2 regions of the Agathobaculum hominis genome follow, and region 1 is predicted to be linked to the other one. Evidence: a T-box and tRNA genes for the amino acid it is inferred to sense, from the RefSeq annotation. Region 1 holds a T-box; the other holds one or more tRNA genes.
What was found. A T-box is a leader RNA that pairs with one kind of tRNA and senses whether it is charged. The one in region 1 lies ahead of H8S02_RS06155 (valine--tRNA ligase), so its partner is inferred to be a tRNA-Val.
Positions count from the first base shown of each region.

Region 2: it has a tRNA-Val gene. The T-box ahead of H8S02_RS06155 (valine--tRNA ligase) is inferred to sense a tRNA for this amino acid. The anticodon was not compared.

Region 1 is NZ_JACOPK010000004.1:224,067-239,444, forward strand. It holds gene ispD (2-C-methyl-D-erythritol 4-phosphate cytidylyltransferase) at 1-675, shown strand, start outside; gene ispF (2-C-methyl-D-erythritol 2,4-cyclodiphosphate synthase) at 672-1,151, shown strand; gene H8S02_RS12530 (hypothetical protein) at 1,206-1,880, opposite strand; gene H8S02_RS06110 (MATE family efflux transporter) at 1,965-3,335, opposite strand; gene udp (uridine phosphorylase) at 3,332-4,096, opposite strand; gene H8S02_RS06120 (DUF951 domain-containing protein) at 4,090-4,284, opposite strand; gene H8S02_RS06125 (S1 RNA-binding domain-containing protein) at 4,447-5,385, shown strand; gene H8S02_RS06130 (ATP-dependent helicase) at 5,507-7,921, shown strand; gene H8S02_RS06135 (sigma-70 family RNA polymerase sigma factor) at 7,971-8,681, opposite strand; gene spoIIAB (anti-sigma F factor) at 8,678-9,094, opposite strand; gene H8S02_RS06145 (anti-sigma factor antagonist) at 9,118-9,435, opposite strand; gene H8S02_RS06150 (bifunctional folylpolyglutamate synthase/dihydrofolate synthase) at 9,508-10,812, opposite strand; gene H8S02_RS06155 (valine--tRNA ligase) at 10,935-13,556, opposite strand; T-box leader at 13,608-13,821, opposite strand; gene H8S02_RS06160 (hypothetical protein) at 13,965-14,834, shown strand; gene H8S02_RS06165 (hypothetical protein) at 14,847-15,317, shown strand.
Region 2 is NZ_JACOPK010000002.1:269,864-285,241, forward strand. It holds gene H8S02_RS03095 (S41 family peptidase) at 1-418, shown strand, start outside; gene H8S02_RS03100 (hypothetical protein) at 468-1,514, shown strand; gene prmA (50S ribosomal protein L11 methyltransferase) at 1,578-2,540, shown strand; gene H8S02_RS03110 (hypothetical protein) at 2,670-3,452, shown strand; gene H8S02_RS03115 (transglutaminase domain-containing protein) at 3,529-4,365, shown strand; tRNA gene H8S02_RS03120 (tRNA-Met) at 4,433-4,509, shown strand; tRNA gene H8S02_RS03125 (tRNA-Glu) at 4,522-4,596, shown strand; tRNA gene H8S02_RS03130 (tRNA-Val) at 4,600-4,675, shown strand; gene tsaA (tRNA (N6-threonylcarbamoyladenosine(37)-N6)-methyltransferase TrmO) at 4,791-5,471, shown strand; gene H8S02_RS03140 (response regulator transcription factor) at 5,558-6,238, shown strand; gene H8S02_RS03145 (sensor histidine kinase) at 6,242-7,672, shown strand; gene H8S02_RS03150 (S1C family serine protease) at 7,936-9,540, opposite strand; gene H8S02_RS03155 (hypothetical protein) at 9,714-9,857, opposite strand; gene H8S02_RS03160 (copper amine oxidase N-terminal domain-containing protein) at 9,859-11,622, opposite strand; gene H8S02_RS03165 (polysaccharide deacetylase family protein) at 11,788-12,606, shown strand; gene H8S02_RS03170 (BofC C-terminal domain-containing protein) at 12,614-12,937, opposite strand; gene H8S02_RS03175 (transglycosylase domain-containing protein) at 13,290-15,378, shown strand, end outside.

The DNA of each region.
Region 1 (15,378 bases):
GCGGTCGTTGTTGCGGCCGGCTCGTCGCGGCGCATGGGAGGCGAAAACAAGCTGCTGCTCCCGCTCTGCGGAAAGCCCGTACTCGCGCATACGCTGACGGTGTTTCAGATGTGCGGCGCCGTTCGCGACATCGTACTGGTCTGCCGCGAGCAGGATATGGAGGTCTATCGGACGCTTGCCGCAGAAAACGGCATCACAAAGCTGCGCACGTTGACGCGCGGCGGCGATACCCGTACCGAATCGGTCCTCGCAGGCGTCTCTGCCGCGTCTGAGGCCTGTGCGCTCGTGGCAGTGCATGACGGCGCGCGGCCGCTCGTGTCCGATGAGGTCATCACGCAGGCTGTAGCTGAGGCCGCAAAAACGGGTGCAGCTGCGCCTGTGGTCCCGGTCAAGGACAGCATCAAACGCATCGAGAATGGAAAGATCGCAGCTGATGTGCCGCGCGATACGCTTGCCGCAGTACAGACCCCGCAGGTCTTTCGCAGGGATATGCTGCTGCATGCTCTGCTGGATGCGGCAGCGAACGGCCGCAGCTTTACGGATGACTGCGCCGCGGTGGAGGCGCTTGGTCAGACGGTTTCCGCGACCTCGGGCAGCTACGAAAACATCAAGGTTACAACGCCCGAGGACATTGCTGTCGCGGAGGCGTTCCTGTACAGGAGGGAAAAGAAATGAATATGCGGATCGGACACGGCTACGACGTCCATCGGCTGGTCGAAGGGCGGCGCTGTATCATCGGCGGCGTAGATATTCCGTTCGAGCTTGGCCTGGACGGACATTCTGACGCAGATGTGCTCACGCATGCGGTGATGGATGCGCTTCTGGGCGCGCTCGCGCTCGGAGACATCGGCAGGCATTTTCCTGATACCGATCCGGCCTACAAGGGTGCGGACAGTCTGGCTCTGCTGCGCCATGTCAGTGCGCTTATCCGTGAAAAGGGCTGGCAGGTCGGCAACATCGACGCAACCGTGCTCGCGCAGGCGCCCAAACTCGCGCCGCATATCGTGCAGATGCGCGAGAATCTTGCCGCTGCCATGGAATGCGATGTCGACCGTGTTTCCGTCAAGGCGACGACTGAGGAAAAGCTGGGCTTCACCGGTGCAAAGCAGGGTATCGCCGCTCACTGCGTCTGCCTGCTGGAAAAGCTTTAAGAAGATTACAGCATAACAAGATGCAAACGGCACGCCTTTCGGCGTGCCGTTTTACTATTTCGTTACCTCGCAGCCGCCCCATTCGACAACGGTAAAGCCGTCCCTCTCGAAAGACGGGAACGTCTGCGGTTCGATCGGCTGCGCCCGGTTCAGCGGTTTCCACGCCATGAATACGCGGAGCTCACTGTCCGGTTTCGGGTCGATAGTGAGCTTTGCGCCATCGGTGTAGCGTTCAGACTGGAAGGAGATCAGGTTATAGGGGTTTCCCTGCATCTTCGGAAGCCAGTAAACGATAAATTCATTATACTCCTTCGGTGTCAGACCGATGCCGGAGAGCGTTTCGCGGAGAAAATCTGCGGTGTCTGCACCGGCAACGCAGAAGCCCTTTGAGAAGTCATAGTCGGCATCGTTTTCTCCTTCCCAGAACAGGTAGGAGTATTCGTTTCCGTTTTCGTCATGCAGTGTGCCGTCCGGCTCGGCGGTGACACGCCAGCCGTTTTCATACGCCGGATAGGCCGCGGTGAGCGTTCCGTCATAATCGAGCGAAACCTCGACCTCTGTCTGCTGCTCGGGATAGAGATAGATGACCGGCTTGGCAGAGCACTCTTCCTGCTGCTCGGGATAGAGAGAGATGACCGGCTTGGCATCGCCCTCTTCCTGCTGCTGACCGCAGCCGGTCAGGCCGAGCGCCAGAGCGGCGGCAAGCGTTCCTGCGAGTAATCGTTTCATGTCAGTTCCTCCTTTTTCTGTATGCGTCTCTGTGTATGCTGTCTACCAGATTAGACGAAGGAAAGAAGCAGATGTTCCGTGTTTTCACATTTCTTTTGTGATTTTCCGGAAGCGGATGAGAAACAGAACCGTGGTGGTCGCGGCCGCGAGCACATCTGCAACAGGCTCGGCGAGAAAGACCGCGAACAGCTTGTTCTCGAAGAAGCGGGGCAGAATGAAAATGAACGGTATCAGCAGGAAAACCTTGCGTTCCAGCGCGAGGAACAGCGAGATTTTCGCTTCACCGAGCGCCACGAACGACTGCTGAAACCCAGTCTGAAAGGCGTTCGTAAATCCGAGCGCCATGTAAATGCGCAGCGCCCAGACCGTCATATCGGTCAGCGAGGTATCCGATGTGAACAGATGAACGACCGCATGCGGCGTCAGCTGCACAATGCCCCAGATTGATGCGGCGAACACAACGGCAAGCGCGATGTTGCAGCGCACGACCTGCTTCATGCGGTCGGGGCGGTGTGCGCCGAAGTTGTAGCTTAAAATCGGCTGTGCGCCCTGCGCAAGACCGGTCAGCGGCAGCTGTATCATCTGCGCGACCGAGGTGAGGATGGTCATTGCGCCGACGGCAAGGTCACCGCCGTATTTCTGGAGCGAAACATTGAATGCGACGGTCAGCAGGCTTTCCGTGGACATCATGACGAACGGCGACGCGCCGAGGGCAAGCGCCGGCGTGAGCAGCCTGCGGTCGATCCGAAGCGTTGTGCGCCGCAGCCGGAGAACGGTGCTTTTTCCGGTAAGAAATTTCAGTACCCATGCCGCAGAGACCGCCTGCGAGAGCACGGTGGCGACTGCCGCGCCGCGCACACCCAGTCCGAGCACGAAAATGAACAGCGGATCGAGCAGCACGTTGAGTATCGCGCCGATCACGACGGTCTTCATGGCAACGGACGAACGTCCCTGCGCGGTGATGAAGCCGTTCAGGCCAAGCGCTGTCATGACGAAAACCGTTCCGAGCACATAAATGCTGAGATACTGCATCGCATACGGCAGCGTATCGGCAGACGCGCCGAACAGCCGCAGCAGGTCACGCTGAAACAGCAGGAACAGCACGGTCAGCACGGCGGCAAGGCTCCAGAGCGCGGCGGCACAGGTGCCGAGCGTGCGTTCGGCGCGATCCTTCTCCCCTGCTCCGAGGGCGATCGAGGCGCGCGGTGCGCCGCCCATGCCCACGAGTGCGGAAAACGCGGAGATGAGTGTGATGACCGGAAAAGTAACGCCCATGCCGGTCAGCGCGAGCTTGCCCTCGAGCGGGATGCGCCCGATATAGATGCGGTCGACGATATTGTAGAGAAGATTGACGATCTGCGCGGTGATGGTCGGCAGCGCGAGCCGGACAAGCAGACGGCCGACCGGGTCATTCCCGAGGTCGGCCGTGCGGTTTGATGGTGTGACCTTGCTCATGCCTTTGCGCGATCCTCCCGGATGAGGATGCGGATGGCTTCAACGGCGGCGCGCACGCCGCGTTCAGCTGCATCCGGCGGAATAGCCGGCGCGTCATCGTTGTCTGCATTCCACAGCACGTTCAGCACCGCGCCGCAGCGGACATGGAGCACCTGCGCGACGATCATGAGCGCCGCGGACTCCATCTCGCTCGTGAGCGCGCCCGCAGCCTTCCAGGCCTTCCATTTTGCGGTGAGCTCGTCCGCGATCGGCATCAGCGCCGGGCGGATCTCGCCGTAAAAGCTGTCCTTGGACTGGACCACGCCGACATGGTGCGGATAGCCGAGCTTTTCTGCGGCCTGCTTGAGCGCGAGCACGATGTCGAAGCTGGCGGCCGCCGGAAACTCGATGGGCAGATATTCACGGCTTGTGCCCTCCTGACGGATGGCAGAGGTCGCGATGACAATATCGCCGCCCTTGACCTCGTCTACGATGCCGCCCGAGGTGCCGACACGGATGAACGTGTCCGCACCGCACTCGACAAGCTCCTCCATGGCGATCGCCGCAGAGGGGCCGCCGATGCCGGTCGAGCAGACCGCGACCGGAACGCCGTCCAGACTGCCCGTCCAGAGCGTATACTCGCGGTTCTGGGCGAGCTGCTGCGGCTCATCAAAATAGCGCGCGATCTTCTCGCAGCGTGCCGGGTCTCCCGGCAGGATCACATAGCGGCCGATATCGCCCTTTTTGATCTGAATGTGCATCTGTCTGCCGTCAATCAGCATATCGTTTCACCCTCCCGTTCGATACTGCGTATATTTTTTTCCGCCTTGCTGCGCGGAAGCATGACCTCATGTCCGCAGCCGACGCAGCTGAGCTTGAAATCCATGCCCGTGCGCAGCACCTTCCACTGCTTCGAGCCGCATGGATGCGGTTTTTTCATCGTAAGGATATCGCCGACCTGAACGTCCATCGGTATCACTCCCCCTGCGTTTATTTCTGTTTTTATTATAGCACAGGCAGCGCGAAAAAGCGACTGTATTTCTGCGTTTTCCGTCCCCTGCTCCATTCATATTTTCAACTCCGGTTTTCATATAATGAAAAAGCTCGGAACAATAAAGGAGGCTGTGCATTTATGATGAAAACCGACGATTTCCTGCCTGAGGGCAGCTATGGAACGCTTCCCTCCGTCCGGCAGGCGCTGCATTCGCTCGAGGGACTGCGGCGCGCACAGGATGAAGGGCGGATTCTGGAGGCTCCGGCGCTGCGCTGTACCGCAGCGCACGATCTGCTGTTCGACTTCGGCTTTGCAAGGGGCGTCATGCCGCGCGCGTGCTGTGCGCTCGGCATTGCAGAGGGGCAGGTGCGGGAGATCGCTGTGCTCTCGCGCGTAGGAAAGCCGACCTGCTTCGTCGTGACCGATATTGATGAGGAGAGCGAGCCGCCGACGGTATGGCTGTCGCGGACCGCTGTGCAGCTGCGTGCGCAGGAGGCTCTGCTGTCCTCGCTCTCGCCGGGCGACATTATCCCGGCAGCCGTCACCCATCTGGAACCCTTCGGCGCGTTCGTCGACATCGGCTGCGGTCTGCCCTCTCTCATCGGCATAGAAAACCTGTCGGTCTCGCGCATTTATCATCCCTCTGATCGGCTGACCGTCGGGCAGAGCATCCGTGCGGCTGTGCGGTCGGTGGACGTGGAGAACCGCCGCATCACGCTCACGCATCGCGAGCTGCTCGGCACCTGGGAGGAGAATGCCGCACTGTTTGCCGCGGGTGAGACTGTACGCGGCATCGTCCGCTCGGTCGAACCCTACGGCGTGTTTATCGAGCTGGCGCCCAATCTTTCCGGGCTCGCGGAAAACCGCGAGGGCCTGACGCCCGGCACGCCGGTTTCGGTCTACATCAAATCCATCCTGCCGCAGCGAATGAAGATCAAGCTGAGCGTGATCGATATTCTGCCGCATACAGATACGCCCGAGCCGCCGCGCTATTTTGTTTCCGGCGACCATATCGACCGATGGGTCTATACCCCGGCAGACTGCGACAGGAAATACATCGCGACCGAATTCCTCTGAACGGAAGCAGATAAAAAGAACATTTGTTTTCTCTCTCGGTCTGTGATATACTGATAATGTACAGCCGCCTGCCTGAGCGGCTGCTGATTTTGTATATCTTCATGACGAAACGAGGACATATATGGAACCGACCAAATTTGATATGAAATACGCATCCGTTCGACAGGCGATCATCGAGCAGCGCTTTGAAAAGCTCAACGCCCGGCAGCGCGAAGCGGTTTTTCAGACTGACGGCCCCCTGCTCATCCTTGCGGGCGCGGGCAGCGGCAAAACTACCGTACTCATCAACCGGATCATCAATCTGCTGCGCTTCGGACAGGGCCTTACCGACCCGTTTGCCCCGGAATGGGCAACGGATGACGATCTGCTGTTTCTCGCAGAATACCTCAATGATCCGAAGCCGGAAAACCGGGCGCGGGCCGAGCACCTGTGCGCGGTGCGTCCGGCAAAGCCGTGGGAGGTGATCGCCATCACCTTCACCAATAAAGCCGCCCGCGAGCTGCGCGAGCGACTCGAGCTTGCGCTCGGTGATGAGGAGGCCGCAAGCGCAGTCTGGGCGTATACCTTCCATACCGCATGCCTGCGCATTCTGCGCAGGCATGTCGACCTGCTGGGCTTCGAGAGCGCGTTCACCATCTACGATGAGGACGACAAAAAGCGCGTCATCACGAATGTGATGAAAAAACTGAACCTCGACCCCAAGACGTTCGATCCGCGCACCGTGATGGGCATGATCAGCCGCGCGAAGGATAAGCTCATGACGCCGAAGCAGTTCGCTGCCGATGCGGCCGGCGACTATTTCCGCGAAAAGGTCTCGGATATCTACCGCCAGTACGAAAAGGAAATGAAAAAGGCGTGTGCGCTCGATTTTGATGACATCATCATGAAAACCGTGCTGCTGCTCCAGAACAACCCGGAGGTGCTCGAGTTTTATCAGCACAAGTTCCGCTATGTGCTCGTAGACGAGTATCAGGATACGAACTACGCACAGTATGTACTGACCAGCCTGCTCGCCGGGTACTATGAGAACATCTGCGTCGTCGGCGATGACGATCAGAGTATTTACAAGTTCCGCGGCGCGACCATCACGAATATCCTTGAATTCGAAAAGCAGTTCAAGGATGCGAAAACCATCCGTCTGGAGCAGAACTACCGCTCGACCGGCAACATTCTGAATGCCGCGAACGAGGTCATCCGCAACAACGTCGGACGCAAGGGCAAGGAGCTCTGGACCGACCACGGCGCCGGCGCGAAGATCAAGCTGCACCGCTCGGACAGTCAGGAGGGTGAGGCAGGCTATATCGCGGACACGATCCGCGAGGGTGTCGAGCAGGGCCGCCGCTGGGGCGATTTCGCGGTACTCTACCGCAACAACGTGCTGTCGGACAACATCGCCGCCGCCTTCATCCGAGCGGGCGTGCCGTACCGCGTTTACAAGGGCCGCGACTTCTTCTCCCGTGCTGAGATCAAGGATATGTTCGCCTACCTTTGGATGATCGAGAATCCGGCGGATGAGCTGCGCTTGCGCCGCATTATCAACGTTCCGGCGCGCAAGATCGGCGATAAATCGGTCGAAACGGCGATGCAGGCCGCAGTCGAGAACGGCGTCACGCTCTATGACGTCGTGTGCCATGCCTCGGGGTACCCTGCCCTGTCGCGCGGCGCGGCGGCGATGGAGAAATTCGGTGAGATGATCGAAAATCTGCGCCGCCTGCGTGAGTTCGTTTCGCTCTCCGAGCTGTATGATGAACTGCTCGACAAGAGCGGCTATCTCCGTGCGCTTCAGCTCAAGGGCGGCGCAGAGGAGGAAAGCCGCATCGAGCACATCGAGGAGCTCAAGTCCTATATCGTCGACTACGAGGAAAAGAACGAAAATCCGTCGCTTGGCGACTTCCTCGAAAACATGGCGCTTTACACTGATGCAGACCAGTCGGGCGAGGACGAGGATGCGGTCATCATGATGACGATGCACGCGGCAAAGGGCCTCGAGTTCCCGGTCGTGTTCCTCGCCGGCATGGAGGACGGCCTGTTCCCCGGCTTCCGCGCGATGGAAAAGGAGGAGGACATGGAGGAGGAGCGCCGTCTGTGCTATGTCGCTGTGACGCGCGCGAAGGAGCAGCTGTACCTCACCTGCGCTGAGCGCCGTCTGCTGTACGGCCGCACGCAGTACGCTCATCCCTCCCGCTTCATCGACGAGATGCCGGAGGAGCTGCTCGACAGCAATATTGTCGAGAGCCGCCGCTTCTCTGCCGCGACCGCACCCGACCCGACGCTTGACCGTCCGCAGGTCATGCGTGCACGCTATGTCTCCGCCGGAGCGGCAAAGCCGGGTGCATCGGTCGCACCGGCAAAGCCCGCCGTTCCCCTGCCCGATTATGCAGCCGGAGACCGTGTCCGCCACCGTGCATTCGGAGACGGCATGATCGTTTCCGTCAAGCCGATGGGCGGCGACGCGCTGCTTGAGATCGCCTTCGATCAAAAGGGCACCAAGCGCCTCATGGCGAAGAGCGCAAGCCTGTTCATGCAGGTCATTTAAAATTATACCGCCCCGGAACAGCTTTTATCAGCGTTCCGGGGCGGTTCCTTTATGTGTCGCACAGCCTTTCGCGCAGCGCCGCGAGCGCACGCTTTTCGATGCGGCTGACCTGCACCTGCGACACGCCGATGATGCGGCTGACCTGCTGCTGGGTCATGTCGCGCGCAAAGCGCAGCGCAATGACCTGCCGCTCGCGCTCGGGCAGGCTCTGCAGCGCTCCCTCGAGCGACAGATACAGGCAGGTTCGCTCCTCCATGCCCTCATCCCCCACGAGATCCCCGAGGCGTCCGCCGCCCGAAAGCTCGCGTTCGAGTGAGTCGACCGATACGTCAGCCTGCTCGCAGACAGCGACCTCCTCAGGTGTCAGCGAGCAGGCAGCGGCAAGCTCACTGACGCTCGGGGAACGGCCGAGCCGGCCCTCCAGCTCGCTCTGCACCCGGCGCACACGCACCGCGCGTTCCTTGACCGCACGGCTGACCTTGACCGCGCCGTCATCGCGCAGAAAACGGCGGATCTCCCCGGCAATCTTGGGAACGGCATAAGTCGAAAACTCGTTCCCGCGCGCAGGGTCAAAGCCGCGCACCGCCTTGATGAAGCCGACACAGGCAAGCTGATACAGATCGTCCGGCTCCGCGCCGCGCCCGAAATACCGCCGCGCGATGGTATGGATGAGTCCGCTGTTTTCCGAGACGAGCGCGCTCTCGGCTTCACGGTCGCCTTCGGATGCACGGCGCAGCAGCGCCGTCATGCGCTCGGTCAAGTCTCCCGCTCCCGCAGGACCTTGGTCATGGTCACGACCGTGCCGCGCCCCGGCGCAGAGCGCACACGAAGCCGGTCGGTGAAGCTTTCCATGATGGTAAAGCCCATGCCACTGCGCGAATCATCGCCGGTGGTAAACATCGGCTTTCTTGCCTGCTCGACGTTTTCGATGCCGCAGCCGGTGTCCTTGATCTTGATTTCAAGCGCGCGCCCCTCGAACAGGCGCACGGCGACTGTGATGAAGCCGCTCCTGTCTGCATAGCCATGTACGATTGCGTTGGTGACCGCTTCGGAGACAACGGTCTTTATGTCGCCCAGCTCCTCCATGGTCGGATCGAGCTGCGAAGCAAACGCGCCGACCGCTTGCCGCGCGAACGCCTCGTTGACCGAGCGGCTTTCAAATTTGATGCTCATTTTGTTGCTGACTGTCCGCAACGTTACTCACCCCTTTCGAATACGATGACCTGCGGCAGACCGGCGGCGTCAAAGACGCGCTGTGGCTGCGGCGGCGTGCCGCGCACGCGGAAGTCGCAGCCGCAGCGCGCGCAGGTGCGGTGCAGATGCAGCACGACCGCAAGACCTGAGCTGTCCATGAAGGTCAGACCGGACAGATCGAGCACGAGACTGTCGCAGGGATAGAGCACGAGCAGATCCTCGCTGCGCTCTATGGTCTGACGGGCGGTGTGCTGGTCGAGCTCGCCGGTATAGCGGACGGTCAGTGTCCGGTCGACCTCGGTCTGGGTAATATCAAGCATATTTTTCACCTCGAAACAGAAAAAGCCTGTACCGTTTGCCGGTACAGGCTTATTTTAGCAGGTTATTCGGTTTTAATCTGTCGTTTTCGGTCGGCCGCGCAGGATCTTCTCAGCCTCGCCCGTCAGAAACAGCGAGCCGCAGACGAGAATGCAGTCCGTCGGGGATGCATGGTCGAGCGCAAGCTCGAGCGCGTGCTCGGTGCTGCGGCAGTCGTAGACCTCTCCGCATTCCTGCTCTGCGAGTGAAGCAATGGTCTGCTCACCGAGTGAGCGCTCTGCCGCATTTGTTGTGCAGGCATAAAAGGCATCAGCCTGTCGCGCCATTCTGTGCACGCAGTATTCGTATTCCTTGTCGCAGACCATGCCCATGACAACATGCAGACGGCGCATTTTCAAAAGGTCATGCACCGCACCGCACAGCGCGTCGATGCCTGCGGCGTTGTGCGCACCGTCGAGCAGCACGAGAGGTGCGTCCACCACGCGCTCCAGTCTTCCGGCGATGCGCGCGCGTGCCAGACCGCGCACGGCGGCCTCGACCGGGATATCCCAGCCGCGCAGACGCAGCGCATCCAGAGTGCGGAGCGCCGTAGAGGCGTTCTGAAGCTGATGCCGACCGGGCATGGCGATGGTGTAGCCCTGTCCGTCGCATATAAAGGCAGAACCGTTCAGATCACAGCGAAGCACACGCAGCGTATCCGCGCTCTCGTGCCAGACCGCACCCTGAGACGCAGTGACATGACGCAGTACGGCGAGAGCGTCCTCCTCCTGACCGTTTGCGCAGACGACATCAGCGCCGGACTTGATGATTCCGGCTTTCTCTCCCGCGATCTCAGCGACCGTGTCGCCAAGGACTGCCATATGATCGAGCGAGATCGGTGTGATCACGCACACCTCCGGACTGCGGATGACGTTGGTTGCGTCGCAGCGGCCGCCGAGACCGGTTTCCAGTACGACAATATCACAGCCCTGCTCGACGAAGTACAGGAAGGCGACTGCGGTCGTGAACTCAAACTCACCGATCGTCTCTCCCTCGGGCAGCGTCAGGCTTTCGCAGGCAACCGCGACACGCTCAGAAAGGTGCGCGAGATCGTCGCTCGAGATCATCGAGCCGTCGATACGGATACGTTCGTAGAACTGCACGAGATACGGCGAGGTGTACAGGCCTGTGCGCAGACCGGCTGCCTGAAGCGCGGAGGCGATCATGGTAGCGGTCGAGCCCTTGCCGTTCGTACCGGCGAGGTGAACAAAGCGCAGCCTGTCCTGCGGATCGCCGAGCGCCTTGCACAGCGCACGGATACGGTGCAGACCGGGCCTGCCGGAAAAACGGCCGAGTGAGTGGATATATTCAACAGCTGTTTTAGGGAATTCGGTGTCCATGATGAAACCTTTCCTTTTTCGTTTAGTAATGGCTGTATTATAGCATAGTCTGGGCGAAATTGAAAGCATGACAACGCAAAAAGCGGAAGCCGGAGCTTCCGCTTTTTATCTCAGCTTGATTTTCAGCCCAGAGCTGCGATAGACTCCTCGAGCTTTGCGAGATGCTCGCGCAGCTTGTCCGCCTTTTCGCGCTCGGCTGCAACAACCTTCTCGGGTGCCTTATCGACAAACTTCGGGTTGTTCAGCTTCTTCATAACGAAGTCGATGTCGGCCTCGACCTTGCTCTTCTCCTTGCCGAGACGGGCCCGCTCGGCCTCGAAGTCGATGAGGTCGCCCATCGGCATATAGATCTGTGCGTCGCCGGTGACTACGGATGCCATCTTGGCAGCGTCCGCCGGAACCGCGTCGATCAGCTCGATCTCGGATGCGTATGCGAGCTTCGGGAAGAAGCCTGCGCCCGCGGAGAAGGTGTCCTTCTTCTCGGTCAGAATGAGTACCTTGGCCTTCTTGGAGGGCGGTACGTTCATTTCAGCGCGGCGGTTGCGGATGGCGCGGACAGCGTCCATCAGGCTCTCCATCTGCGCTTCTTCGACGGAGAAGTTCAGCTTCTCGTCGTACTCCGGCCAGCTGGATACCATGACGGACGGGCCTTCGTGCGGCAGTGCCTGCCAGATGGTTTCGGTGATGAACGGCATGAACGGATGCAGCAGCTGCATTGCGCCCGACAGGACGTAGCACAGCACCTTCTGAACATTCTCGTCGCCGGTCTGGAGACGGGTCTTTGCGATCTCGATATACCAGTCGCAGAAGTTCTCCCAGATGAAGTCGTTCAGCTTGGAGGCGGCAAGACCGAGCTCGTACTGGTCGATGTTGCGGGTAACGTCGGCAACCAGCGTGTTGAACTTGGAGACGATCCACTTGTCCTCGAGCGCAAGGTCTGCCGGCAGCTGAACTGCCTTGTCCTTGTCGATGGTGAGGTTCATCTGGATGAAGCGCGATGCGTTCCAAATCTTGTTGCAGAAGTTGCGGGACGCCTGTACGCGCTCGTCCGAGAAACGCATATCGTTTCCGGGGCTGTTGCCGGTCGCGAGGGTGAAGCGCAGCGCATCCGCGCCGTACTGGTCAATGACCTCCAGCGGGTCGATGCCGTTGCCGAGCGACTTGGACATCTTGCGGCCCTGCGCGTCGCGCACCAGACCGTGGATATAGACCGTCTTGAACGGGGTCTCACCCATGTGCTCCACACCGGAGAAGATCATGCGTGCAACCCAGAAGAAGATGATGTCATAGCCGGTGACAAGAGTCGAGGTCGGATAGAAATAATCAAGCTCCGGGGTCTTGTCCGGCCAGCCGAGCGTGGAGAACGGCCACAGTGCGGACGAGAACCAGGTATCGAGAACATCCTCCTCCTGACGGATATGCGTACCGCCGCACTTCGGGCAGGTGTGCACATCGGTCTTGGAAACGGTCATCTCACCGCAGTCCTCACAGTAGAACGCCGGGATACGGTGACCCCACCACAGCTGACGCGAAATACACCAGTCGTGTACGTTCTCCATCCAGCGCAGATAGGTCTTGGAGAAGCGGTCGGGCACAAACTTGGTCTTGCCCTCGTTGACAACGTCCATCGCAGGCTTTGCGAGCGGCGCCATCTTGACGAACCACTGTGCCGAGGTCATCGGCTCAACGGTGGTGCCGCAGCGGTAGCAGGTTCCGACGTTGTGTTCATGGTCCTCGATCTTGACGAGGTATCCGCCTTCCTCGAGGTCCTTTACAACCGCCTTGCGGCACTCGTAGCGGTCCATGCCCTCGTACTTGCCGCCGTTTGCGTTGACGGTTGCGTCCTCGTTGAACACGAGGATCTGCTCGAGGTTGTGGCGCTGACCCATCTCGAAATCGTTCGGGTCGTGGCACGGCGTGACCTTGACACAGCCGGTGCCGAACTCCATATCGACGTACTCGTCGCCGAAGATCGGGATCTCGCGGTTCATGATCGGCAGGATGCAGGTCTTGCCGATGAGATGCTTGTAGCGCTTGTCGTTCGGGTTGACCGCGACGCCGGTATCGCCCATGAAGGTCTCCGGACGGGTGGTCGCAACGACCAGATCGCCCGAGCCGTCTGCGAGCGGATAGCGGATATGCCACAGCTTGCCCGGCTGGGTCTCGTATTCAACCTCGGCGTCGGAAAGCGCGGTCGCGCAGTGCGGACACCAGTTGATGATGCGGTGGCCCTTGTAGATCAGGCCCTTGTTGTACAGGTTTACGAAAACTTCGCGGACCGCCTTGGAGCAGCCCTCGTCCATCGTGAAGCGCTCGCGCTCCCAGTCACAGGACGAGCCGAGCTTTTTCAGCTGGCTGATGATACGGTTGCCGAACTTGTGCTTCCAGTCCCAGACACGCTTCAGAAATTCCTCGCGGCCGAGGTCATAACGGGTCTTGCCCTCCTCCTTGCGGAGGTTCTCCTCGACCTTGATCTGGGTTGCGATGCCGGCGTGGTCGGTGCCCGGCATCCACAGGGCCTCGTAGCCCTGCATACGCTTGGTGCGGATCAGGATGTCCTGAAGCGTTTCATCGAATGCGTGGCCCATGTGCAGCTGGCCGGTTACGTTCGGAGGCGGGATAACGATGGTATAGGGTTTCTTTTTCGGGTTGACTTCGGCATGGAAGAAGCCGGAGTCGTTCCAGAAGCTGTACAGCTTGTCCTCGACCGCTTTCGGGTCGTAGGTCTTAGGCAGTTCGCTCATAGATCTATCTCCTTCAATTTTTTTACAAAAATAAAAACAGCACGCCGTCCAAAACAGGACGAAGCGTGCTCCGTGGTACCACCTGAATTCGCGGCAAAAAGCCGCGCGCTCGTTGGTCCGTAACGTGGACAAGACGGAACAGCTTAACACAAATCAGCTGCCCTGCTCCAAAGCGACCTTCTTTCCTCTCGCAGAGGTGCTTGCACCGACCGCACCTTCTCTGGACAGACGAAGAAGAAATACTCCTCTTTTTCATGGCATTTTCTCAGTATTACCTTGCTATTATAGCCGCAAACACAGCTTTTGTCAAGCAGGACGGACGAAAAATCATACCGTATTGTATTTGTAACTTGTTTTTGTTTCCTCTGTATGTTACGATTAGCATATAAAGGTAAGGAGGGAATAGTTATGAAACGAAAGCGGACATCTGTTTTCTGCGTGCTCGCGCTGCTTGCCGTTCTGCTGCCGGTTCCAGCGCGCGCTGACATGGGGCCAAAGCCGAGCATGACCATCCATGTGGAAAATCCGCCGAGCGGGATCTATTATCTTGATCTGCTCGTGCCGGGTGAAGCGCCGGATGAGCTGTTTGATAATCAGGACTGGAACGATCTTTCCGAAGCACAGATGGATGCCGAGATCATAACGAATCTTCGGACTGCGGCACGCGATGCGGGCGGCGAAGGAACGTGGCATCTGGCCATGCTGGACGGTACGCTCCTGCCGATGTACGGCGAGATACAGAGCACGGATGACACCTTCCGGTATGACTATCATGGCGTCCCGGACGAGTTCCGCATCGTCCTCGCGACAAAGGACGGCGCCCGGCTCTCGTTCGTGCAGCAGCGCTGCCGGCTGTGGCAGGAATTTACCTACGACTACGCCGCGAACACGGTCCTGACTAATAATTCGTGGCGCGATTACGCAAAGCAGTTTCTCTCCTCTCTGCTGCCGACGCTGCTGATCGAAGGGCTGCTGCTCATTCCGTTCGGCTTCTGGGACGAGCGCAACCGCAGAGTGTTCCTCTGCGTGAACATCGCAACGCAGCTCGTGCTGACCGCTGTCACCGGGTGGAGCATGGCACAGGGCATGACGCTTTACCGGTATTTTGTTTTTGTGCCGCTCGAGCTTGCCATCTGGATTGCGGAGGCCGTCATTTACCGCAAAACGCTCAGGAGCGAACGTCCGTCGCCACATCCGGTCTGCTATGCGCTGTGCGCAAACGGCCTGAGCATGGCCGCGACGTTTTTCAGCATTCGCTGGGTATTCCCCTGGGTCTGAGGAGGAGAAGTTATGCCAAAAACAAAGAAAACCGCACTCTGGGCGTGCGTCATCGTTCTGGCGTGCATGCTTTCGTACTGCATCATCAGCAAGGTGCAGCAGTATAATTATATTCATTCCGAATACCGAACCGGCGCGATGTCTGTGCAGAAAGACCCGTCCGAGACCTTCGAGGTGCGCGAGCTCATCTCGGAAAAACAGAGGAATGGCGGTGTGACGCTGTACCGTGCAGCGTATTATCCCGAGGCGGAAACGCTGATGCTCTGGTTCGGCGGTGCCGAACCGGCGCGTGATATCTATATCGACGATCAGCCGGCGAAAAACTGTCTGTCGGTCAGCGAAAAACACGGCGTCGGTCTTGCGGTCCTTGAGGATGTTTCTGCGGACGCGATCCCGGAAACCGTGACGGTCGCAAAGACAGATGTTCAGCATGAGGGCGAGGAACTGGTCACTTTCTCGATGAAAAACGGAAAAAACGCTTAAATTCCTGCAAACCGCTCTTGCATTCTGCGCGGAAATGTGGTTTAATAATTCTGTTATGAAT
Region 2 (15,378 bases), on a different contig from region 1:
GGGCAGGGGCCTGACCCCGGACATCCAGGTCGGCAACAGCACGGTCAGCGTGCGTGAGGACGCCCTTCATGCGCTCGACACGAGCAGGACCATGTGCTTCGGCGAGGTCTCGGACAATATTTACGCGATGACCGAGCGTCTTCAGCTGCTCGGCCTCATCGGCGAGCCGACGAACACCTTTAACGGCGATGTGCTCGATGCCGTGACCGGCTTCTGCAGCAGCTATGACCTGCCGGCGGCGGCCTGCGCTTCGCCTGAGATGCTCTCCGCGCTTTCGGACGCGATCTCCGCGCTCTCCGGCAAGACCTACACGCTCGATATGCAGATGCAGTCGGCGCTCGAGATCTGCCGTCTCGCGGCGGCAAAGCCGCAGCAGTATACCGTGAGTCCGGACGGAACATGGAAACGAAATTCATAAAAACGACACAAAGATATATTAAAATGTCTGCATGGGAGGAACAACTATCGTGGACGTACCTTTAAGTCAGAGCGGCCGAAAGCCGCAGCTTATGCTCACTTCTCCGGACGACGTTCCCTTATGGCGGGAACACCCGGACCGGTTTGCCGGGGCGGTCGCCCCGGACGGAGCCGCCTGCGACGAATGGGAGAGGACGCTCGATCCGCTTCCGGTCGGTATTGCGCTCGACTGCCCGCCTGTACCCGACGAAGAGGATGAGGACACCGAACGCCCGGTAACGCTGTACTATATCGGTCTGTGCAAGGACGCTTTCCGCGGCAGGCTGCACGAGGACGCTGCGTTTTATTATCTGCGCGGCTCGGAGACCTTTGCGGCTCTGCGCGCAGCGGTGCTGGCGCTCGGCGACATCTGCGGCCGGACGGTCATCGCGGAGCTGACGCTCGAGGACGATGAGGGACACCTCGCGGACGGCACGGACGTGCGCGCGGCCATCGGCGTTCTGCAGCGCATCGGCGTGACGACCGTCATCCTGCGCGCCCGCAGTATGGAGGAGCTCTCCGAAGCGCTCGAAAAGACCGCGCCCTATGCGCGGCTGTCGCTCGGCGTGTGCGTTCCGTCCGCATGGATCGACGAAAACCTGCCGTTTTACAACACGGAGATCGTTGTTCCGGCGGAGGGAGACAGCGTTCCGGCGCTCCTGCGCGCGCTCGACGAGAAGGCGGACTGCCGCAGCATCGTGCGCGACCACGACGATTTTATCCTTGCTCCCGACGGCACCAACGCGCACTTCATCGATCCGACGATCGACATTTCCGACGAGATCGAATGCGGCCCGCGTCTGGGCGAGGATCTGCTCGAGGCGGAGGATGACTCCGGCGCGTTCAAGCTCGTGCTCGAGACCGAGGATGACCTTGTGGCGCTCGAGGAATGCCGGTATATGATCTCGCGCCCGATCTGCCTGTGCGCGGAGAACGCAGACCTGCTCGAAAAGGGCCTGCGCGTGTTCCCCGGTCTGGCGCTGTACGACGGCACCTGGGAGCAGCCGGATGAGGTCGTGCATTACTGGGAAAGAAAATACGGTCTGGTTCGCCTGTAAGGGGAACAAAAACAGACCCGGATACGTCTATAATGAGGCGATAACAAGGAGGAAAGAGAACGGATGGACTGGAGAGAAGTCACCATCTACACTACCACCGAGGGCATCGGCCCGGTCGAGGCGGTTCTGGAGGACAACGGCATCGAGGGCTATGTGCTCGAGGATGCCGCAGACTTTGAGGAATTTCTCAAGGATACCGAGATCTACTGGGACTATGTTGACGAGGATCTGGTGCGCGAAAAGCGCGCACAGGAGACCTGTCTGAAGATTTATCTTTCGGATGATGAGGCCGGCGCGAAGCAGTATGCGGCGCTGCGTACCTCGCTCGAAAACCTCAAGGCGCGCGACGAGGAGCACGCCTGGGGCCGTCTGGTCACCGAGACCGCGCTCACCCGTCAGGAGGACTGGGAGTGGGGCTGGAAGCAGTATTTCAAGCCGTTCCCGGTCGGCCATTCCTTTATGATCAAGCCGTCGTGGGAGACCGTGGACGACGCGCAGGGCCGCCGTATTCTGGAGATCGACCCGGCGTCCTCGTTCGGCACCGGCAGCCACGACACCACGCAGCTGTGCATGTGCGCGCTCGAGGACAACGTAAAGCCGGGCGACACCGTGCTCGACATGGGCACCGGCTCGGGCATCCTCGCCATCGCGGCGGCCATGCTCGGCGCGGAGGTGCGTACGGTCGTGGACATCGACGAAAACTGCCTGCGCACGGCGCAGGAGAACGCCGAAAAGAACCATGTCAGCATCGGCCGCGGCCTGTGCGGCGATGCGCTGCGCGACGAAAAGCTCGCAGAGGACATCGGCAGCGGCTACAGCGTCATCGTTGCGAACATCGTGGCGGACGTCATCATCGGCATGGCGCCGATGTTCTTCGCGAAAACCGCCGAGGGCGGCACGCTCATCTGCTCGGGCATCCTGAACGAACGCGCGGACGAGGTTCGTGCGGCGCTCGAAAAGGCGGGTTTCGAGGTCGTAAATCACGCGAAGAGCGACGACTGGAGCGCGTTTACCGCGAAAAAATGATTTTTGGAATGATTTGTTGATTGTTCCCTTGCCAAAAGGCCGATAAGCGGTGTGAGACCGCGCCTGTCGCAGCGCTGGCAGCAGTGCTGTACGCAGGCGGAAATATGTAAAAAGAGGGAGTGTACTTCGTTGGCAAAAAGCAATGTGGGCAAAAAGCCAATTTCTGAGGAAGAATATACAACAAACAAGGTGCTGACCGTGTTCAGCGTGTGCCTGCTCGGCGTTCTGGTGCTGATGATCCTTCAGCGCCTGCTCAACTACGGCAGCACGTTCATGATCGGTCTCATCGTTACCAGAATCCTGCTCGCCATCGGCATCATCGGTGTCGTCGGCGGTCTGGTCATGCTCGGCATGGAGCGCACGGGCCGCAGAAACGGCTCCCGCCGCATTATCTGCGGACGCAATCTGCTGATCGCAAGCGTTGTCATGACGGTCTGCATGAGCGCGATCAGCTACATCGGCATCGCTCCGATTAAGGCGCTTTATGTGATCCTGCCCGTTCTCGCGGTATTCTATCTGGTCTACCATTCCTATTCGACCGAGTTCTTCGTGATCACCGTGGACTGCGGTGCGGCGCTCGGCATGATGTGGCTCGTACACCGCGCCCTCGTTTCCTCGAACTTCACCTGGATGGCGTATGCCGTTCTGATCGCGGCGGCGGTTCTGACCGTTGCGCAGATCGCTGTCGTCAATTCCGTTCGCGGCAGACAGGGCAAGGCGAAGAACACCGGAAAAAAGGCAGAGGCACGCTTCAGCAGCAACGCCTTCCTGATGATGACCGTAACGCCGATCCTCATGACGGTGCTGACCGCAGTCGTCCTGTTCGCTCCGGCGCATATGCTCGTCGTGATGGGTGCGGCAGCGGCATACCTGTTCGTGACCGCGGTTTACTACACGGTCAAGCTGATGTAATCTATTTGTTCGCAGAATGCGGCGGATGGCTCACGCAGTCGTCCGCCGTTTTGCTTTTGAGAAGGGGGGAACACGGATGCGCAGGACAGTCTGGGCGCTGCTGCTGTGTCTGCTCGCGGTGAGCGCAGGACTTGTGTGGTATCCGTACCTGTCGGCGGAGCGCGTGAGTACGCCGTTCGAGGCGGCGGAGCTGCTCCAGCAGGCAGGAGAGGAGCCGGTGCGCTTCCGCTCGTCGGAGGTAGACCCGGACACGGTCTACCGCGCGCTGGAGGCGCGCTGGCCGTATGCCTTTGCGCTGCACGCGACCGTGCGCGCGAACAAAACGACCGACCTGCGCGTGGAGGTGTCGCGCCCCGGACGGCAGGCGCAGGCGAAGGCCTATGCTGCGGCGCTCGCCGCGGACTGCATCACGGAGGACATGACGGCCGAGCAGAAGCTGCGCGCGCTGCATGACGCCCTCGTGCGGATGTGCGAATACGATGTCGATACCGAGCAGCAGGAGCAGCCTGACGGCTCGACGGCGCCGTTTTCGGCGGACGGCGCGCTGCTCGACCACAGGGCCGTGTGCGCCGGCTACGGCCGCGCCTACGCCATGCTGTGCGATGCGGCAGGCATCCCGGCGGTCTACGTTGCCTCCGAGCAGATGAACCACGGCTGGAATGCCGTGCGTCTGGACGGCAGGACCTGGTTCATCGACTGCACGTTTGACGATCCGGTCCCCGACCGGGGACAGTACGTCTCCGAGGAGTTCTTCCTGGTGAACGCGGCGCAGCTTGCTGAGACGCATGAGTGGGACCGTGTGTTCTGCGAGCAGGCGCTCGACAGCCTCGGGGAGGAGCGCGTTCCGAAAGCGGAAAACGGGCCGGAAAATCTTTTTAAAAATTTCTTAAAGTTTTTTTCGAAAAAGTGTTGACACTTCGCGGATTATGGTGTATTATAAACAAGTCGTCAGCGAGAGGGCGACGATGAGAAAAGCAAACGGCGGTATAGCTTAGTTGGCTAGAGCGTCCGGTTCATACCCGGAAGGTCATTGGTTCAAGTCCAATTACCGCTACCACTTTTTTCTCTTGGCCCGTTGGTCAAGCGGTCAAGACACCGCCCTTTCACGGCGGTAACGGGGGTTCGATTCCCCCACGGGTCACCAAATGGAAGTTTAGCTCAGCTGGGAGAGCATCTGCCTTACAAGCAGAGGGTCAGCGGTTCGAGCCCGTTAACTTCCACCAACGAAACCACTCACTTCTGTGAGTGGTTTTCTTTTTTCAAAAATTCTGAGTGCAGACAAACAAAAGCCGAGCTGCCGCCCGCCGTCAGCCGTCGTTTCCGAAAAGAGGTACGTCTATGTCTGAAACCGTCATGACACATATCATCGCGCGCATCCGCACGGATTTTCCGACCAAGTTCGGCATCCCGCGCCAGAGCGGCCTTGCCGACGTGCCGGCGCGCATCGTTTTCGAGCCGGAATACCGCAACGCGGACGCGCTGCGCGGCATCGAGGAATACTCGCATCTCTGGCTCATCTGGCAGTTCTCCGAAGCGGTGCGCGAGAGCTGGTCTCCGACCGTCCGTCCGCCCAAGCTCGGCGGCAACCGCCGCGTCGGCGTGTTCGCGACCCGCTCGCCCTTCCGGCCGAACGCCATCGGCCTGTCCTCGGTCCGCCTGCACCGCGTCGAATACGGCACGCCCGAGGGGGCGGTGCTGCATATTTCGGGCGCGGATCTGATGGACGGTACGCCGATCTTCGACATCAAGCCCTATCTCGCCTACACCGATTCGCATCCCGAGGCGTCGGGCAGCTTTGCCCTCGCGGGGGACGCCGTGCGCGTCGAGTGCGCGGAGGGCGTTCTGGACGCCTTGCCGCAGGAAAAACGAGAGACTCTGCTGCGTGTTCTCGCGCAGGACCCCCGTCCCGGCTATCAGCATGAGGCGGGCCGCGTCTACGGCTTTCCCTTCGGCGGCTTCGAGGTTCGCTTCACCGTTGCGGACGGCGTGCTGACCGTGCTCTCGGCGGAAAAAGTTTGACCGGTTTAACATTTTGTTAATGCAATCGCTTTCCGGCTGCGTTATAATTATCATAGATATTTTTATCGAAAGCAGGGGGGAGAACTATGCCCAAAAAGATACTCATTGTCGAGGACGAGGCCAACATCCGCGAGCTGCTGCGCCTGTATCTCGAACGCGAGGGATATACCGTCCTCGAGGCTGAAAACGGCGTCGAGGGCATAAAAAAATGGAAGTCGGACAAGCCGGATATGCTGCTGCTCGATGTCATGATGCCGGTCATGGATGGCTGGGAGGTCTGCAGGGAGATCCGCGCGGAAAGCGACGTGCCGATCATCATGCTGACCGCCAAGGGAGAAACGGCCGACCGTGTTTCCGGTCTGGAGATGGGTGCGGACGACTACATCGTCAAGCCGCTCGAAATGCCCGAGGTCATCGCGCGCGTGCGCGCGGTATTTCGGCGTATCGCGCCCGATGACGCACCCGAAAAGCTGTCGTTCGACAATCTCGTGATCGACAAGCAGGCCTACGATCTCGTCATCAAGGGCAAGCGCGTGGACGCGCCCCCGAAGGAGATCGAGCTGCTGTACTTTCTCGCCTCCAGTCCCAACCGCGTATTCACACGCGCACAGCTGCTCGATGAGGTGTGGGGCTTCGACTACTTCGGAGATACGCGCACGGTCGACGTGCACGTCAAGCGCCTGCGCGAAAAGCTCGAGGGCGTGTCGGATAAATGGGAGCTGAAAACGGTCTGGGGCGTCGGCTACAAGTTCGAGACCAAGGAGTAAGCGATGAAAAAACGCAGCTTTTTCTTCAAGGAGTACCTGACCCACTTTATTCTGATCGTCGTTGCGTTCGCGCTCGCCGGCAGCGTGTTCTATCATCAGATGGCGAGCTACGCGCTGCGCGCCAAGCAGACCGAGCTGAAGACCACGGTGCAGAGCCTTGCCGAGCAGAGCAAGGTCATGCAGGGCACGGACTCGGACGTGATACGCGAGCTGTACATGCTTTCCATCGCGCGCATCGCCAAGGAGGACGAGCTGACCGTCCTCGTCACGAACGAGAGCGGCGAGGTGCAGATGGCGGCGCATCCGAACGGCTCCACCTACAGCGTCAGCGGCTACCGCGTGCCGGCCGAGGTGGTCTCCGAGCTCACGCGCAGCGGCAGCTATGCCGCGGTCGGTTCGGTCGGCGTGCTGACTGAGGCGACGAGCTACACGGTCGGCAGCTGCGTGCGCGACAGCGACGGCAATGTCGCGGCGCTCATCTTTGTATCCTGCGAGGACCCGGCAACGGCCGGCGTTGTGCGGCATTCGACGCAGACGCTCGTGCTCATCCTGCTCGTGACGCTCGCCGCGATGCTCATTATCTCGTTCATTCTGTCGCAGCATATCACGCGCCCGATCAAGAATATCGCGGCGGCGGCGAAGGAATTTGCCTCCGGCAACTTCGATGTGCGCGTCCCCGAGGATAATCACTGCTATGAGATCGACGAGCTGGCGGTCTCGTTCAACAATATGGCGAGCGACCTCGATCAGCTCGAAGAGCTGACGCGCGGCTTTATCTCGAATGTCAGCCATGAATTCAAAACGCCGATGACGACGATCGGCGGCTTCGTGGACGGCATGATCGACGGCACCATTCCCGAGGAGCAGCGCGACAAGTATCTGCGCATCATCGCGGAGGAGACGCGCCGTCTGTCGCGCATGGTCAACCGTATGCTCGACGCGGCGAAGATCCAGTCGGGTGAGCTGCTGCTCAGTCCGGCACCGTTCGATTTCTCCGCCATGACGAGCCAGATCATCCTCTCCTTCGAGCAGAAGATCGAGAAAAAGAAGCTGGAGGTGGAGTGCGAGCTTGATGACCGGCTGATCGTCATGGGCGACCGCGACCATCTGTACCGTGCGGTATACAACCTGGTGGACAATGCGGTGAAGTTCATCGACGAGGGCGGCAGGCTGACGCTCCGCGCCCATCCGGAGGGCGACTTCTGTGCGTTCTCCATCTCGAACACCGGCGCAGGCATTTCCGCCGAGGATCTGCCGCACGTGTTCGACCGCTTCTACAAGGCGGATCGTTCGCGTTCGATGGACAAGACCGGCGCAGGCCTCGGTCTGTACATCGTCAAGAATATCATCAACCTGCACGGCGGAGAGATCTCCGTCCGCTCGGACGGCGGCGAGACCGAATTCGAGTTTACGCTTCCGCTCGCGAAGATATAAAAAAGACTGTCGCGAAACTGACGTTTCGCCGACAATCTGTGTTCTGACTACGCAGAACACGGACGTCCGAAAGTTCCCATGCGGAAACTTTCTCCCTCTCAAAGTATCCAAACCGAGGTACACGCCCCCGGTTTGGATGCGTTTGCGCAGCAAACGCTTTTGAATGCGCGCTGATGCGCGATTGCTGTTTTGGTGCGAAAACAGACTTTATCGACAGACAAGGGCATGGACTTTGGTCCATGCCCTTGTTATATATTGTGTTTTTACCAGCCGAAGCTCGAGAACGGGGAGGAGAAGCCGCCGAAACCGCCGAAGCTACCGTAGCCATTGCCGTAATTACCGTAATTGCCGGAGTTATCATTCTGGCTCTGGTTCTGCTGCTGCGTCTCAGCCGGATCGTCGCCCTCCAGATCGTGCGCATCGGTCAGCGTGATGGTGAGGTTGATGGTCTTGTCCTCGGAGATGCGGTAGACAGAAAGCGTCAGCTTGTCGCCGGCCTTCTTGTCGGCCTTGACGGTGTTTACCTCGTCCATGGTCGGGGTCGGAGTGCCGTTTACTGCGGTGATGACGTCGCCGACCTTGAGACCCTCAGAGGCGGCCTTGGCGCGCGAGTCGATCGAATAGACCTGAACGCCCGAGATGCTGCCGTCCTGCGAGGAGACATTGCGGCCGGTGATGCCGATGGACGGCCGGCCGGAAACGTAGCCGTTCTGGATGATCTCGTCGACGATATCCTTTGCGGTGTTGATCGGGATGGCGAAGCCCATGCCCTCAACGGTCGCGCTGCCGAAGGCGTTGCCGGACAGCTTGGCCGAGGTGATGCCGACGACCTGACCGTACTCGTTGATGAGTGCGCCGCCGGAGTTGCCGTTGTTGATGGAAGCGTCGGTCTGGATCAGGCTCATGACGCGGTCATTGACGGTAAGGTCGCGGTTGATCGCGGAGATGCGGCCGCCGGTGATGGTGTTCGCAAACTGAACGCCGCCGGGAGAGCCGATCGCGTAGGCGTATTCGCCCGGCTGGAGCTCGTCCGAGTCGCCGAACTCTGCGGCGGTCAGCTCGGCAGAGGAGTTGACCTTGATAACGGCGAGGTCGGTCTGCTCATCCGTGCCGACGATGGTCGCGTCGAGCGAAGTGCCGTCATTCAGCTGGACGGATACCGACTGCGCGCCCTCGACAACGTGGTTGTTGGTGATGATGTAGCCGTCGCTGCTCATGATAACGCCCGAACCGCTGCCCTGTCCTTCGCTCGTGGTCGAGATAACGGATACGACCGAGGGGCTGACCTTTTTGTAGATGTCCTCGCCGGACATGCCGTCCGAGGAGCTCGAGCTGCTGTCCGAGGGCTTGCTGTTGATCTGCATGGTCGGCGTGGAGCCGCTGTCGGTCGAGGCAGATGCGGAGCTGTCCGTCTGGCTGCTGCCGGTGACGAAATAGGTGGCTACCGCGCCTCCGGCGAACAGAAGGCAGGCCGCGGCAACGCTGCACAGGCCGATGACGAGCCTGCGGCCGCTTTTTCTGCTGCGGTGCGGCATTGCGCTCTGCTGATTCTGCTGATGCCATGCGTCGCTGTACGGAATGCCGTTCTGCTGCTGCGGTGTCTGTTGAACCGGCGGCTGCTGGGAGGACTGGAACTGCTGTGCATTGCTGCGCTCACGCGGAGACTGATACTCCGGGTGCTGCACCGGCGTCTGGAACGGGGTGCGCGGCTCCTCGCCGGACTGTGGCTGCTGCTGCGCCTGCGGCGTTTCGGTCTGCTGCGGCGCCGTTTCATTCGGCTGCTGCGCCTGCGGCTCGGCCGGGGTCTCGTTTATCGACGTTTCCGCATTTTTGTTTTCATTTTCATATTTATTGTTGAAGTCGTCCATTGGAATGGCCTCCTTATCGTTTACTGTCTCTATTGTAGATTTGCTGTGTGGCAGTTTGTTGAAAACAATGTGAACATACTTTGAACAATTATTTATTATAGCACGCGCAGGTGCATATGAAAAGGGCGCACCGAGGTGCGCCCTTAGACTGTCGAAAGAGGGAGGCGGCTATGTTACCGGAGCATTTCGCCCGCATAGGCAAGTCCCTGATGGATGTTGACGCCTGCGCTTTCGATCGCACCGGCGATGATGACCGCCGCGATGATGATGGCGGCCGCAATGATGATCTTGCCGATCAGGTCTTGATATTCTTTCATTTCAGTTTCTCCATCTGGTCTGGCCGGATATTCCGTTCAGCTCATCGAGCGGCGTCAGCACGGCGTTCTTCGGCGGCGCGGAAACCGGTGCCGAGGACGGGGCGAGACTGAGCGAGAGATCGAACGTGAGCGTGCCCTGATTGCGCAGGTGGTTGTAGAGGGTCATTCTGCCGCTCGTGCCGGAGAGATCAAAGGTCAGACGGGTGCGGTTGGCAACCGGGAACAGACTGCCCTTGATGTCGAGGGCCAGATCTCCCGACGCCGCACCGGTGGCCGTGTTGAGAGTATAGCTTCCGCTGACGCCGACCATATCATCCTCTTCGCCGCCGAGCAGAGATTTGACCGAGGGCTGCGCAGTACAGCGGTCGCCCGAGCGCGTGAACACCGCATCGCCCAGTACAGCGGACAGGTTCTTCTGCCTGTCCTCGAGCGAGCTGTAAAAGCCGCTCCAGCCGCCGTATTCCTCCGCATACGCCTCGGCGGAGGCGAGAAGCGCCGCGCCGCAGGTGTTTTGGGTATCAGCGTTCCGGTACAGCGTCAAAAGCTCGCCGAGCGCGGTCTTTTCGCTGAAATGCTCCTCATAATACCAGCCGTCCGTCTTTTTGTCCGTACCGCTGCTCGAAGTGAGCGCGGAGAACAGCAGCGGACTGCGCACATACAGCGTGTCCGTATCGGCGTTGTAGATCAGATCGAACGCCGCGTTCCTGAGCGCGCTCTTATAATAGGAAAGCATGGACGCGGAGAAGAGCTGCGAGGTCGGGCCGTCCGCGCTGCTGATGAGGTCGGATGAGAGAAGGCCCGCGAGTGCAGAAAGATCGGCGGACGCAGAGAGCGAGGCGCTTTTTCCGTCCGAGATGAGCGTCATCGTGCCAGAAGCGCTGTATTTTCTGTCGCCGCTGATCGTGTCGAACGCAGTGCAGTCTAGCTTTGCGGTGAGCGCCATGCGCACGGCATCAGCGTTTTGCAGTCTGGGCACGGCGGCGAGCCAGCGGTTCGCGGTCGTAAAGCCGCTGTCGATGCTCTCGAGCAGCGCATCCCGGTCATACAGCACCGCGCACTGTGCACCGTCGTCCCATTCGACGGTCAGACCGAGGCTTTCCGCGAGAAAACGCACGGGAACGCAGGTGCGGCCGTCCTTTTCGATGGGCGAGGTGTCGAGCGGAACGGTTTTCAGCACCTTGCCGGTCGCCCTGTCGGAAACGGTGAGGGTGTCGCCGCCGATTGCGAAGCGGCAGACCTTGCCGCCGAGCGAAGCGGAAACCGTGCCGCCGTCGAAGCCGACCTCGGCGCCGAGCGCTTCTGCGACTGCGCGGAATGGGACCATGGTGCGGCCGTCCTCGAAGAACGGCTGAACGTCGGGGAACGTGAGCGTTTTGCCGGAAAGCTGCACGCTGAGCGCGGGGACGGCGTAGAAATCGTCCTGAAGCGTCATGTCGAGCGCCGTACTGCGGTAGAAGGCCTCGCGGTCGTCCCAGTAACCGCTGTCGAGCCATTCCTCGAGGTCGCTCTGCTCAGCATCATGGAAGCGGAGCGCGACGGACGGGTCGTTATGTATCTCGTCGAGATGACGGCGGTAGCAGTCGCTCGCCTGGTCGTAGCTGAGCTTGTCGAACCACCAGTCATAGGAGGAGGTGTACGCCTCCTCGCTGTCGTAGCCGAACTGCTGGTACATGGGCGGCGCGGTGTCGAGCGCGAGCGCTGCGGGCAGCGAGGACACGGCAAGAGACGCCGCGAGAGCGGCAGTGAACAGTCGTTTGTGCTTCATAGAGATCCCCCTTAGATGCGGAAGGCTGGCTGATTACACTATATAGAAATATTGTACTATACCTGACGCTGCACTGTCCATTGCCCTTTTGAACGGATTTCGGCGCGAAAAACCGTCATGATTTCCGGGGCGTCCGCGTAGCATGGAGAGAGGGAGGGGAGAGAAATGTTCATCACCATCACGTGCTCCATGCTGCGCCGTGTCGCGGCGTCAGCGGCGGCTTTTGCGGTCGTCGCGGCGCTTTTCATGATGTTCCCGCAGGGAAAGACCGAGCAGACCGCAGCAGCGGACGGAAACTGGGGACTGTCGTTCCGCGCGGAGGGGCAGCAGCCCGAAGGCAACGTCTCCGCCGGAGAGCTGCGGCAGTGGGATGCATATTATGTGGGCGATGCGGCGGAAAAGGTCATTTATCTGACGTTTGACGCCGGCTATGAGAACGGCTGCACAACAGCGATTCTGGACGCGCTCAAAAAGCACAGCGCACCGGCCTGCTTTTTCGTCGTCGGCAACTATATCGATACCGCGCCCGAGCTCGTGCTCCGCATGGTGCAGGAGGGGCACATCGTCGGCAATCACACGCTGCACCACCCGGATATGTCCGCGATACAGGACGAAGCGTCGTTTTCGGCGGAGCTTGACGGCCTTGCGGACAAATACCGGGAACTCACGGGCGAGGAGATGAAGAGATTCTACCGTCCGCCGCAGGGAAAATTCAGCGAGAGCAATCTCGCCATGGCGCAGAAACTCGGCTACCGCACGATCTTCTGGTCGCTCGCCTATGTGGACTGGTATACCGACGATCAGCCGACCGATGAGCAGGCGTTTTCCAAGCTCGTACCGCGCATCCATCCGGGCGCGGTCGTGCTGCTGCACTCGACGAGCGCGACCAACGCGCGCATCCTCGATGAACTGCTCGCAAAGTGGGAGGCGCTCGGCTACCGCTTCGCCTCGCTCGAGGAGCTCGCGGGCGAAAGAGCGGAATGAACGCGCGTCACGAGTAGTCCTCGAGCAGCTGCGTCAGCTCGGTATCGCTCCGCAGCGTGATGCCGCGGCGGAGCGCTTCCCGGTCGGCGCTCGGCAGCGTGCGCACATCGATCGCCGTCGTAAGGATGACCTCGCCGTTCTGCGAGATGGTCAGGTGCGTGCCGTCCGTACCGGCGACGAGCGAGGCGGCGTCTGCGGGAACGGCGGCAGGCGCACGGACGGCGCGCACGGCAAGGACGAGCATGACGGCGGCAAGGAGCAGAAAGATCAGGAGCGCGGCGGCGCGCTGCCGCGCCTGACGGCGTGCGAGCAGAAAAAATCCCTGTATCATTGACAAAACCTCCGTTACAGATGTAATTCCTAAAATAGAGAAGAGAGAGACTGCGTGATTTGAGTATTCCCACAAAATTTTTGTCTATTCCGCGAAGTTCTGTAAAAATAATTTGGCATTTCGGCTCTTGTGTGTTATAATGGCATAGACCGCTATAATACTGTATTCCCGCTCTGTCCCGGCACAGGGGCGAAAATGGGGATATTTCATTCTGCGGGCGTTTTTTCAGCCGTGCGGGAACAAAACGGGCGGTGAAAACGTCCGTACCTGTACAGGTAAATGACAGCTGCCCGTGCGCATTCTGCCGGGCATACCCTGCGGCCTGCGGCTGCCGGGCAAGGAGGATACCGAATTGTCAAAAAGAAAAAATGGATCGGTCATCGGACGGTTTTTCGGACGCCTGCTGCTGACGTTAGTGCTCGTCGGCGTGCTGTGCGGCTGCTTCTGCGGCATTGCGTTTGCGTTCTATGTTCATACGAACATCAACCCGTCCGCGAAGGAAACTGCTTCCGAAATCAGCAAAGGTCTCGGCCTGAACCTCAACTCGTTCATCTATACGACGGACGCGGAGACAGGCGAGGAGACCGTTTATGAGACCATCAAGGGCCGCGAGAACCGCGAATGGGTCGACAGCGACAAAATTCCGGACAATCTCAAGAACGCCGTCGTCGCCATCGAGGACGAGCGCTTCTACAAGCATCACGGCGTAGACTGGTGGCGCACGCTCGGCGCGGTCAAGGGCTGGGTGCTCGGCGGCGACCAGTACGGCGGCTCGACGATCACGCAGCAGCTCATCAAAAACATCACTGAGGACAAGGATTACTCCATCAAGCGCAAGGTAAACGAGATCTTCCGTGCTTTTGCGCTCGAAAAGGAGATCGACGACAAGGACCGCATCCTCGTCATGTACCTCAACACCATCTACCTCGGCTACAACAGCTACGGCGTGCAGACCGCGGCAGACCGTTACTTCGGCAAGGATGTTTCGCAGCTCGACCTGGCGGAATGCGCCGTTCTGGCCGGACTGACCAACAATCCGTCCATCTACGACGTATATAACCATTCCGACAAGGTAAAATCGCGTCAGGAGACCATTCTGTCGCAGATGCTCGATCAGAACATGATCACCGAGGACGAGTACAATGCGGCCGTTTCCGAGCAGCTGAACTACCGTCCCTACGAGGAATACCAGAAGGACGTCAAGTCCACCTACAGCTACTTCACCGATGAGGTCATCAAGGACGTCATCAACGATCTGAAGGAGCAGAAGGGCTATTCCGAGCTGGTCGCAGAGAATATGGTATATTCCGGCGGCCTCAAGATCCATGCAACCATTGATACCAAGGTTCAGGATGCTCTGGACAGCGTATATACCGATGATTCCGCGTTCCCGAATACGGAAAAGTACGGCGAAGTGCCGGAAAGCGCCATGGTCATCACGGACAAGCAGGGCGATATCGTCGCGATCGCAGGCGGACGCGGCCAGAAAACGCTCAGCCGCTCGTTCTCCTTCGCGACCGATGCACGCCGCCAGCCGGGTTCCTCATTCAAGCCGCTGGCAAGCTACGGCCCGGCGATGGATGCGGGCATCATCGTTCCGAGCACGACGATCTACGACCGCGCCTTCTCCGAGGGCGAGGACGGCATGCCGTGGCCGATGAACGACGGCAAGTACCCGACCGGCCGCTCCCTGACCATCAAGGAAGGTATTACGCGCTCGCTCAACACCGTCTCGGTACAGGTGCTCAACGCACTGACACCGCAGGCTTCCTATGATTTCCTCACCAGCCAGCTCGACATCAAGCTGGTCGGCAACCGTACCAATGAGGACGGCACAGTCCAGTCGGATATTGCCCTGGCGCCTCTGGCGCTCGGCGCGCTGACCGACGGCGTGACGGTCCGCGAAATGGCCGGCGCCTACTCTACCTTCATCGACGACGGCGTGTTCGGCGGTACGCGCACCTATACGAAGGTGCTTGACAACGAGGGCAACACCGTTCTTGAAAACACTCCTTATACCGACAAGGGCTTTACCAACGTCCATACCGTATATGATATGCTCGACTGCCTGCAGAACGTTACCGCACACGGTACCGCCTACGGCATTCAGATCGACGGCGTGGAGACCGCGGGCAAGACCGGTACCACGAGCTCGAACACGGATATCTGGTTCTGCGGCGTAACGCCGGAATACTCTGCGGCGGTCTGGGTAGGCTATGAGCATAACTACCGTCTGGACGGCCTGTACGGCCGAAACGCGGCGGAGATCTGGCTCAAGGTCATGGAAAAGGTTCATGCCGGCGACAGCGGTCTTGTCTTTGACTCGCATCCGCAGGATTTCGTCGAGGAGACCTACTGCATGGATACCGGCTTGCTGGCATCCGGCGCCTGCCGTGAGGCAGGACGCGCGGCGACCGGCCGCTTCTGGAAGGACAAGGTTC